DNA from 3 places in the Pseudomonas sp. SDO5591_S426 genome. Region 3 is predicted to be linked to each of the others. Evidence: predicted binding sites of a transcription regulator. Region 3 holds the regulator's gene; each other region holds the start of a gene.

What was found. Region 3 encodes sigma-54, which starts transcription at its own class of promoters, with help from an activator protein. Its sites were predicted from a motif close to ANTGGCATNNANNTTGCTNT; they were not measured.
Region 1: glnK (P-II family nitrogen regulator) is a predicted target of sigma-54. The motif match lies at 1,551-1,570, and genes of this name have one in related genera.
Region 2: ACW9JC_RS06760 (pilin) is a predicted target of sigma-54. The motif match lies at 2,213-2,232, and genes of this name have one in related genera.

Annotation. Positions count from the first base shown of each region.
Region 1 covers NZ_JBSVXD010000180.1:1,528-4,799, forward strand. Annotated here, with positions in the region: gene ACW9JC_RS24780 (ammonium transporter) at 1-970, opposite strand, end outside; gene glnK (P-II family nitrogen regulator) at 1,006-1,344, opposite strand; gene ACW9JC_RS24790 (accessory factor UbiK family protein) at 1,765-2,025, shown strand; gene ACW9JC_RS24795 (BRO-N domain-containing protein) at 2,446-2,967, shown strand; gene ACW9JC_RS24800 (HigA family addiction module antitoxin) at 3,019-3,272, opposite strand, start outside.
Region 2 covers NZ_JBSVXD010000020.1:4,636-7,907, forward strand. Annotated here, with positions in the region: gene ACW9JC_RS06745 (DUF748 domain-containing protein) at 1-555, shown strand, start outside; gene ACW9JC_RS06750 (DUF2845 domain-containing protein) at 555-851, shown strand; gene ACW9JC_RS06755 (BON domain-containing protein) at 1,081-1,437, opposite strand; gene ACW9JC_RS06760 (pilin) at 1,747-2,166, opposite strand; gene pilB (type IV-A pilus assembly ATPase PilB) at 2,392-3,272, shown strand, end outside.
Region 3 covers NZ_JBSVXD010000091.1:4,719-7,990, forward strand. Annotated here, with positions in the region: gene rapZ (RNase adapter RapZ) at 1-302, opposite strand, end outside; gene ptsN (PTS IIA-like nitrogen regulatory protein PtsN) at 305-769, opposite strand; gene hpf (ribosome hibernation-promoting factor, HPF/YfiA family) at 782-1,090, opposite strand; gene ACW9JC_RS18005 (RNA polymerase factor sigma-54) at 1,165-2,658, opposite strand; gene lptB (LPS export ABC transporter ATP-binding protein) at 2,839-3,272, opposite strand, start outside.

The DNA.
Region 1 (3,272 bases), on a different contig from region 3:
CCATCGGGCCAACGGTGCCGGCAGCCGGAGTGATGGCGACCAGACCGGCAACCACACCCGAAGCAATGCCCAGTGCGCTTGGCTTACCGTGGGTGATCCACTCGGCGAACATCCAGCCCAGTGCAGCAGCGGCGGTTGCGATCTGGGTCACCAGCATCGCCATGCCGGCGGTGCCGTTGGCGGCTGCGGCGGAACCGGCGTTGAAGCCGAACCAGCCGATCCACAGCATGGCCGCGCCCATCAGGGTGTAACCGAGGTTGTGCGGTGCCATCGGGGTGGTCGGGAAGCCTTTGCGCTTGCCCAGTACCAGGCAGGCAATCAGACCGGCCACACCGGCGTTGATGTGCACCACGGTGCCACCGGCGAAGTCCAGCACGCCCCAGTCCCACATCAGGCCGCCGTTGCCGGACCAGACCATGTGCGCAATCGGCGCATAAACCAGGGTGAACCAGATGCCCATGAAGATCAGCATCGCGGAGAACTTCATCCGCTCGGCGAACGCACCGACGATCAGCGCCGGGGTGATGATGGCGAATGTCATCTGGAAGGTGATGAACACCGCTTCAGGGAACAGCGCCGCCGGGCCAGTAATGCTGGCTGGCGTGACACCGGCGAGGAAAGCCTTGCCCATGCCGCCGAAGAACGAGTTGAAGTTGACGACGCCCTGCTCCATGCCGGTAGTGTCGAACGCAATGCTGTAGCCATAAATGACCCACAGGATGCTGATCAGACCGGTAATGGCGAAGCACTGCATCATCACGGAAAGAATGTTTTTCGACCGAACCATGCCGCCGTAGAACAGCGCGAGGCCGGGAATGGTCATGAACAGCACGAGGGCTGTCGAGGTCAACATCCAGGCGGTATCGCCGGAGTTGAGGACTGGGGCCGCCACTTCGTCTGCCGCCAAAGCAAGGCTGGGCATTACGATGGACAACAGGGCTCCTAGCCCTGCGAATTTACGCAGAGTCATATTGTTTTCTCCTGGGGCGTTGGGTTTGTGGCGGCTTAGATTGCGTCGGTATCGGTTTCGCCGGTACGGATGCGAATCGCCTGTTCCAGATTGACCACGAAGATCTTGCCGTCACCGATCTTGCCGGTGTTGGCGGCCTTGGTTATCGCCTCGATAACCCGGTCGAGATCCTTGTCGTCAATGGCGACATCAATCTTCACCTTTGGCAGGAAATCGACCACGTACTCCGCGCCGCGATACAGCTCGGTGTGACCCTTCTGCCGACCGAAGCCTTTGACTTCAGTAACGGTAATGCCCTGCACGCCGATCTCGGACAACGACTCGCGCACGTCGTCCAACTTGAACGGCTTGATGATGGCAGTGACTAGCTTCATGAAAACTCTCTCCCGAATTGGTGGACTTGCCCCAGGAAAACAAACCCGTCTCAAGTCTAAGCGCAGTGCCTGGCTTTGTAACGCATCGTCGGCCCTAACCTGCCCGTCCGACGCCAGTTAACCGCTCCTTGCGAAACTCTCCCCCGTTTCGCTCGGCGCACTGCATTCGTCACAGCGACTGCATCAGTGCATGGGTCACTAGCGTCTAAGCAGAAAGCTTGCCATCTCCACAAAATCCTCTGTTTTCAAGCCTTTGCTTGCAGATGGCGACAACATCAGCACAACACCCGACGCGATACGCACAACAACGGTGCGATGCCGTCCGTCCGCATGCGCGAAAAGCGTGCATCCCTTGCCCGCGAAAATGACTATAGACACTGCGTGGTACACTGCCCGCCATTGTTACCAGGACCTCTTCCCATGCTCGCGCCCAAAGACTTCCTCGACGCCCTCACCGGCACCGCCTCCCGCCTTTTCAGCGGCGACACTCCGCTGCCGAAAGCTGAAATCGAAAGTCAGTTCAAAATGTTGCTGCAGAGCGGCTTCAGCAAACTGGATCTGGTGAGCCGGGAAGAGTTCGATAGCCAGATGGTTGTGTTGGCGCGCACGCGGGCACGGCTGGAAGCGCTTGAGTCGAAAGTGGCTGAACTGGAAGCGAAGCTCACCCCTCCAGCCGAATAACACCGCAACCCCTGTAGGAGCGAGCCTGCTCGCGATTGAAGGCCGGAACGACCTTCCGCTTTACCAGTAGGAGCTGCCGAAGGCTGCGATCTTTTGATCCCACAGCCCGCAAATATCCCGGCAACGTCCTACAAAGTTCTCATCCGCCGTCCGATTGCGCCGCAAAGCCACGGTTCCTAAGCTCACCTTCTGCTGAATGTTCAGCACTGGGTTTGGCGACTCGGAACCAAGCAATGCAGCTCACCTCGTTCGATATCAGGTATTTCTTCCCGATTCGAATTATGGCGGCTGTGTGTGGGAGACCTTAGGGTCTGCCGGTATTCGCTTGGCCGGTTCGCCAACCCGCACGCAGCTGCCACCCTTATTGTTTGGCGACGATATGCGGCAGTCATCTACCAAGCGAAATTTGGGTAATGCTCGATGGACGAAAACTATCTGATTCCTCACGTCTTCACCCGCCACAAACTTCACCTCAACGCCCTACTCATCCAAAACCAACCCTGGTTCAGCGCCCGCGATCTGGGCCGCTTGCTACGCATCCACCTCAACGACCGCCAACTCCGAAAACTCGACCCCGACCAACACCAAACCGCTCGGATGTTCGTCTACGGCAACATCGAAAACACCCTGCTAATCAGCGAATCCGGCGTCTACGCCCTCCTCGTCTATCACTACTGCCCCGAATACCGAGCCCTGCGCGAGTGGCTCACCCACGAAGTCGTCCCCGCCCTGCGTGACGCCCAACACCCCACCACAACCGAACGCCCACAACTGAGCCTGCTCAATTGGCCGCAAATGTCTTTGAGTTTGCTGCACTGGAATAACCAGCCGTGGATTCGGTTACAGGATGTGCCGCAGATGCTGCCTGATCAGCAGAAGGCGAGACGTGCGATCAATGCGCCTTGGTGGAAAAGAGCAGCAAAGATGCTTCACGCATTCTGAATAAAAAACCCCACGCTTTTGGCGTGGGGTTCGATAGATCCCAGAAAACAATCAGGCACAGTGAGCAAGCCGCTCGACCTGATCCCGAATCGCGTCCCCTCGCTCAATCTCGGCCTTACGCAAATCGTAGGTCGATTGCAGGTTCAGCCAAAATTCCGGGGTCGTGTCCAAACAGATAGATAGCCGTAGAGCCATATCAGCACTGACCCCCCGACGCTGGAGCACAATGTCGTTCACCGTAGGTGTCGACACGTTCAACGCTCTGGCAAGAGCGGCAGCCGTAAGGCTCAGAGGCTCTAGGTATT
Region 2 (3,272 bases), on a different contig from region 3:
GTGTCGTTCGCCCCAGGCTCAAGCGACTTGAGCAAGGACGCCGAAGGCGCTTTGGACAAGCTGAGCAAGGCCCTGAAAGAGCGCCCCGCCCTGCGCCTGGAAATCGAAGGTACGGCGGCGAAGAGCAGCGACGGTCCGCTGATTGCCGAGCAACGTCTGGAACGGGAATACCAGTACAACTACTACAAGATGCTCCAGCGTCGCGGCGACAAGGTTCCGGCCCAGGCTTCGTTGCTGGACGTTCCGGACAGCGAAAAAGGTCCGCTGCTGGAAGGCATCTACCGCACACGCCTGAAGGTTCAGCCGCCTGCGGAATGGAAGGACCTGGGCAAGGATGATCGCACGGCGAAAATGCGCGAAGGCGTGATCCAGTTCTGGAGTTCCAGCGATGTATTGCTGCGCCAGTTGGGCCAGGACCGCGCCAGCAGCATCAAGGACTATCTGGTCGACAAGGGTCAGCTGGCCGATGATCGTGTGTACTTCATCGATGCGCAATTGGGCGAAGCGGAGAAGGACGGCAAGGTCGTGACGCCGATGCATCTGGACGCTGAATGATGGGGGTTCGGCTGCTGCTCGCACTGGCGCTGGCAACCGCTGCGAGCCAGGCCTCGGCAGCGGACACCTTGCGGTGTGGCAGCCAATTGATCAGCGTCGGCGACCGGTCGAGCGAGGTGCTGCAGAAATGCGGCGAACCTGTCGGCCGTGATTTGCTGGGGTACAAGCGCAGCGCCAATCGGCGGGAAGAGTTCCAGGTCGAGGAATGGACCTACGGGCCGAATGGCGGGATGTATCAGTACTTGCGGTTCGAGGGGAACCGTTTAGTGCAGATCACCAGCAAGCGCGGTAATTAAAAGTCAAAAGATCGCAGCCTTCGGCAGCTCCTACATGGGATGAGTACACCTGTAGGAGCTGACGTGGCTGCGATCTTTTGCGTTACAAATAGAACAGGCCCCGACACGAATGCCGGGGCCCGTAATGGCCACATCCTTATGGCCGTTCGCATGAACTCCTGAGATGCGGCAGACGTATGACTTGGCCCGTCTACCGCGCCTTCTCCCGGTCCAGGCGAGAAGTCTTGCCTTACTCGGCTTTCAGGCCGTCAGCGGAGACCGCTTTGACGCCTTTGATTTTCTTGGCGATCGCCACGGCGGTGGTTTTCTGAGCATCAGTTACCGCAGTTGTGGACGACAGAGACACGACGCCTTTGTTGGTTTCAACTTTGATATCGGTACCTGGGATGCCTTTTTCGGTGACCAGGTCGGCTTTGACTTTGGTAGTGATCCAGGTATCGGAAGTAGCTTCTGTTGCCTTGGTCATTTCACCCGCTGCCAGAGTCATTGGAGCTTGGGTAGCCTGGGTAGTCTGGGCGAATGCAGCGCCAGCCATGGTCAGGGTCAACGCGGTAGCAGCAGCGGCAGTGATAGCGAACTTCTTCATACGAGTAACTCCTGTTTTTCTGGAAATTCTGCTGGGTTCTTGTCAGCAGGGTTACCAGAGATATTGCGAACGCTGTGCCAAGTTTGAGACAGATAATTAATCCTTATAAATCAACGACTTACTAAAAAGACTATTTTGCGGATTCGTGCAAAATGCATGAGTTGAACTTTATCTACATGCAAGTTGCGGGTTTTCAACAAGGCCTAAAGCCATGAATTGTCGGAGGTTTTCTCATTTACTCGACATTCTGGACTGCGAGCAAAAAAATACCCCGCCACGGGCGGGGTATCAGGCATGAAAAGCAATGGTTCAAGCTTTCGGAGCAACCCCCGTGCAGCCCTTCGGCGCGTATTCCTGATCCACGGTTGTGGCACACGTCCAGCCAGTCACCGTACGCGAAAGGGTAATGGTTTTATTCAGTACCGGACCCGGCGCATTAAGGATCGTGCAACCAATAGTCCCGGTGCCATCAGCGGCTTTACCCGAGGCCGTGGTGGTGCAGTTGGAGGTGGCTGCTGTGCCGCCAACCTTGGTCAAATCAGGGTCGGTCCCTTGATTGATAATGTCCTCGAACGGCACCTTCAACGCCGAAATCTCGGCCAGCCCCGCCGTCACCTTGGCCCGCGCCTGATACTTGGAGTAAGCCGGTATCGCGAACGTCGCGAGAATCCCGATGATCGCCACCACGATCAGCAGCTCGATCAGGGTAAAACCTTTTTGAGTGTTCATAGACAGCCTCCGTGCATGAGTCGAAATCTCATGATCTGAACCTGTCGCAGCACAGCCCATGCCAAGCCCCGTGCGCCCTATAGACGGGGGGCGTGTAGTCTGCGACGCCCTTTCCTACTCCCAGGATCCGCACTATCTGACGCTTTTTGTCACCTCACTACCGCTGGTTTGGCTCCATTGCTTGACTAGGCTATAAGTCATGAATTGTCTGCGTCCGGTATCCCAATGAATGACATCGCCCTCAGCGGCCTGGCCAAGCAATTGGTCCTGGCCGAGCTGCTCACTGACAAAAGCGCGCAACAGGCGTCCCAGCAAGCCCAACGCAACCGCATCTCCCTGGTCAGCTATCTGGTTCAGAACAAACTGGTCAAAAGCCGCCAGGTCGCCGAGATCGCCTCGGAGCATTTCGGCATGGCCTTGCTGGACCTTCATGCCCTGGACACGGAGATTCAGCCCAAGGGCCTGGTCAGCGAGAAACTGGTCCGCCAGCACCACGCGCTGCCCCTCTGGCGCCGAGGCAACAAACTGTTCGTGGGGATTTCCGACCCGACCAATCACCAGGCCATCAACGACATCCAGTTCAGTACCGGGCTTACGACCGAAGCCATCCTCGTGGAGGACGACAAGCTCAGCGACGCCATCGAGAAGTTCTTCGACACCCATGGGACCGGCCTGGAAGACATGGCCGATGTCGACCTCGAAGGCCTGGACATCGAGACCATCGATGACAAGCGTCAGGACGCCATCGTCGGCCAGGATGCCGATGACGCGCCGGTGGTGCGCTTCGTCCACAAAATGCTGCTCGACGCGATCAGGAGCGGTTCTTCCGACCTGCATTTCGAGCCCTACGAGAAAATCTATCGCGTGCGGATGCGCACCGACGGCATGCTGCGGGAAGTCGCCAAGCCGCCGATCCAATTGGCCAATCGAATCGCCGCGCGGCTGAAGGTCATGGCCAGCCTCGACATCTCCGAACGCCGCAAGCCCCAGGACGGGCGGATCAAGATGCGCCTGTCCAAGAGCAAATCCATCGACTTCCGGGTCAACACCTTGCCGACCCTGTGGGGCGAGAAAGTGGTGATCCGGATTCTTGATCCCTCCAGCGC
Region 3 (3,272 bases):
AAGCGTTTGAGCAGAGTTTCCTCATCGGCATCCAGGTACAGGACATCGCACTGGATGTGTCGGCTGCGGACTTCTTCCAGCAGCTCTGGAAACCGCGACAGATGGCTGGGCAGGTTGCGCGCATCGATGGACACGGCTACCAGCGGCTGTGACAGCTCAGTGTGAATCAGCGCGCGTTCGGCCAGTTCCGGCAGTAACCCCGCAGGCAAGTTGTCGATGCAGTAGTAACCATTGTCCTCAAGAACATCGAGGGCGGTACTTTTACCTGAGCCGGAGCGACCGCTGACGATGATCAAGCGCATGATTAATGACCGTTTTGCTCGTCCAGGACAACCTGATACAAGGCTTCATTACTCGGGGCGCTGCGCAGTTTTTCGCGCACTTCCTTGCGGTCGAGCATGCTGGCGATCTGGCGTAACAGCTCCAGGTGCGCATCGGTAGCGGCTTCCGGGACCAGTAGAACGAACAACAGGTCGACCGGGGCACCATCGATGGCGTCGAAATCGATAGGGGCGTCAAGGTGCATCAAGGCGCTGATGGGCGAAGTACAGCCCTTGAGACGGCAGTGGGGGATGGCGATGCCGTTGCCAAAACCGGTTGAACCGAGTTTTTCACGGGCGACCAGGCTCTCGAAGACATCCTGCATGGCCAGATCCGGCACTTCGCGATGGATGAGGTTGGCAATTTGCTCGAGGGCTTTCTTTTTACTGCCGCCCGGCACGTTCACCAGGGAACGGCCGGGGGTCAGGATGCTTTCAAGTCGGATCATGGGTAGGGAGTGTTAACGACCGGTAGCGCCCTGGAGGAGGCTCTGGGTCTTTTCCTTATGCTTTTTGAGTTGTTTATCCAGCTTGTCGGTCAGTGCGTCGATCGCCGCGTACATATCGGTATGTTCCGCGTTGGCGACCACTTCATTGCCGGGAATATGCAGCGTGGCTTCGATTTTCTGCTTGAGCTTTTCGACGGTCATCGTGACCTGCACGTTGGTGATCTTGTCGAAATGCCTCTCTAATCGTTCGAGTTTTTCGCCGATGTAGGTGCGAAGAGGTTCGGTCACTTCCAGTTGGTGTCCACTGATGTTGACTTGCATACAGCTTCTCCTTCGTTGCCAGTGCATAAAGCGGCAGACCAGATGATCTGCCACTGGAACGCTGTGGCGTGGCTCTACATCAACCGCTTGCGTTCGCTCGAAGGCGCGATCCCGAGGGATTCGCGGTACTTGGCGACGGTGCGGCGAGCCACCTGAATGCCTTGTGCCTCCAGTAAACCAGCGATCTTGCTGTCACTCAACGGCTTTTTCTGATTTTCAGCGGCAACCAGTTTTTTGATGATCGCGCGGATCGCCGTGGACGAGCATTCGCCGCCTTCGGAGGTGCTGACGTGGCTGGAGAAAAAGTATTTCAGTTCATATATGCCCCGAGGGGTATGCATGAATTTTTGCGTGGTCACCCGGGAAATTGTCGATTCGTGCATGCCGACCGCTTCAGCGATGTCGTGCAGGACCAGCGGTTTCATCGCTTCATCGCCATACTCCAGGAAGCCGCGCTGATGCTCGACGATCTGGGTGGCCACTTTCATCAGGGTTTCGTTGCGGCTTTGCAGGCTCTTGATGAACCAGCGGGCTTCCTGCAACTGATTGCGCATGAAGGTGTTGTCGGCGCTGGTGTCGGCGCGGCGCACGAAGCCGGCGTACTGGGCGTTGACCCGCAGCCGTGGCACAGACTCCTGGTTGAGCTCCACGAGCCAGCGCTCGTTGTCCTTGCGCACGATGACGTCGGGAACGACGTACTCGGCCTCGGTGGATTCGATTTGCGAACCCGGACGCGGGTTGAGGCTCTGGACCAGTTCGATCACCTGGCGCAGCTCATCTTCCTTGAGCTTCATGCGGCGCATCAACTGGCTGTAGTCGCGACTGCCGAGCAGGTCGATGTAATCGGTGACCAGGCGCTTGGCTTCGGCCAGCCACGGCGTTTTGGCCGGCAGCTGACGCAATTGCAGCAGCAGGCACTCGCCCAGGTTTCGGGCGCCGATGCCGGCAGGTTCGAATTGCTGGATGCGGTGCAGGACGGCTTCGATTTCGTCCAGTTCGATGTCCAGTTCCGGATCGAAGGCTTCGAGGATTTCCTCGAGCGTTTCGTCCAGATAGCCCTGATTGTTGATGCAGTCGATCAGGGTAACGGCGATCAGGCGATCGGTGTCGGACATCGGTGCCAGGTTCAGTTGCCACAGCAAGTGGCTTTGCAGGCTTTCGCCGGCGGACGTGCGGGTGGTGAAATCCCACTCGTCATCATCGTTGCTCGGCAGGCTGCTGGCGCTGGTCTGGTAGACGTCTTCCCAAGCGGTATCGACGGGAAGTTCGTTGGGAATGCGTTCGTTCCAGTCGCCTTCTTCGAGGTTATCAACCGTCGGCGCGGTTTCCTGGTAGGAGGGTTCCTGAATGTCAGCGTTGGGCTTCTGTTCTGCGTTGTCGGCCAAGGGGTCGGTGTTATCGAAGTCGTCGCCTTCTTCCTGGCGTTCGAGCATCGGATTGGACTCCAGGGCCTCCTGGATTTCCTGTTGCAGATCCAGGGTCGACAATTGGAGCAGGCGGATGGCCTGTTGCAGCTGCGGTGTCATCGTCAGCTGCTGGCCCATTCTCAAGACTAGCGATGGTTTCATGGCAGGGGCTTAACACCTTATTCGCCGGCGCACATGCGCCATCCACTACAGGGCGCCGAGGCGCCAAACATAAGCAAATTATATGCCCGAAATTGCAGTGTTTGCCTAGAGCGCTGTAACAATAAAAAGATCTTGATTTTTTATCGAGACAAGCGCTCGGTCGACTAGCCAGGCAAGCCCTTACAGGCGGAACTCATGACCCAGGTAGACTTCCTTGACCAAGTCGTTGGCCAGGATGGTTTCCGCGTCACCTTCGGCGATCAGCTGGCCATCGTTGACGATGTAGGCGGTTTCGCAGATATCCAGGGTTTCACGGACGTTGTGGTCGGTGATCAGCACGCCAATGCCTTTGGCCTTGAGGTGATGGATGATTTGTTTGATGTCGCCTACCGAAATCGGGTCCACGCCGGCGAATGGTTCGTCGAGGAGGATGAATTTCGGGTTGGTGGCCAGTGCCCGGGCGATTTCCACGCGGCGGCGTTCACCACCGGACAGGCTCATCCCGAGGTTGTCGCGAATGTGGCTGATGTGGAACTCCTGCAGCAGGCTTTCCAGCTCCTTGCGACGACCGGCCTTGTCGAGTTCCTTGCGGGTCTCGAGGATCGCCATGATGT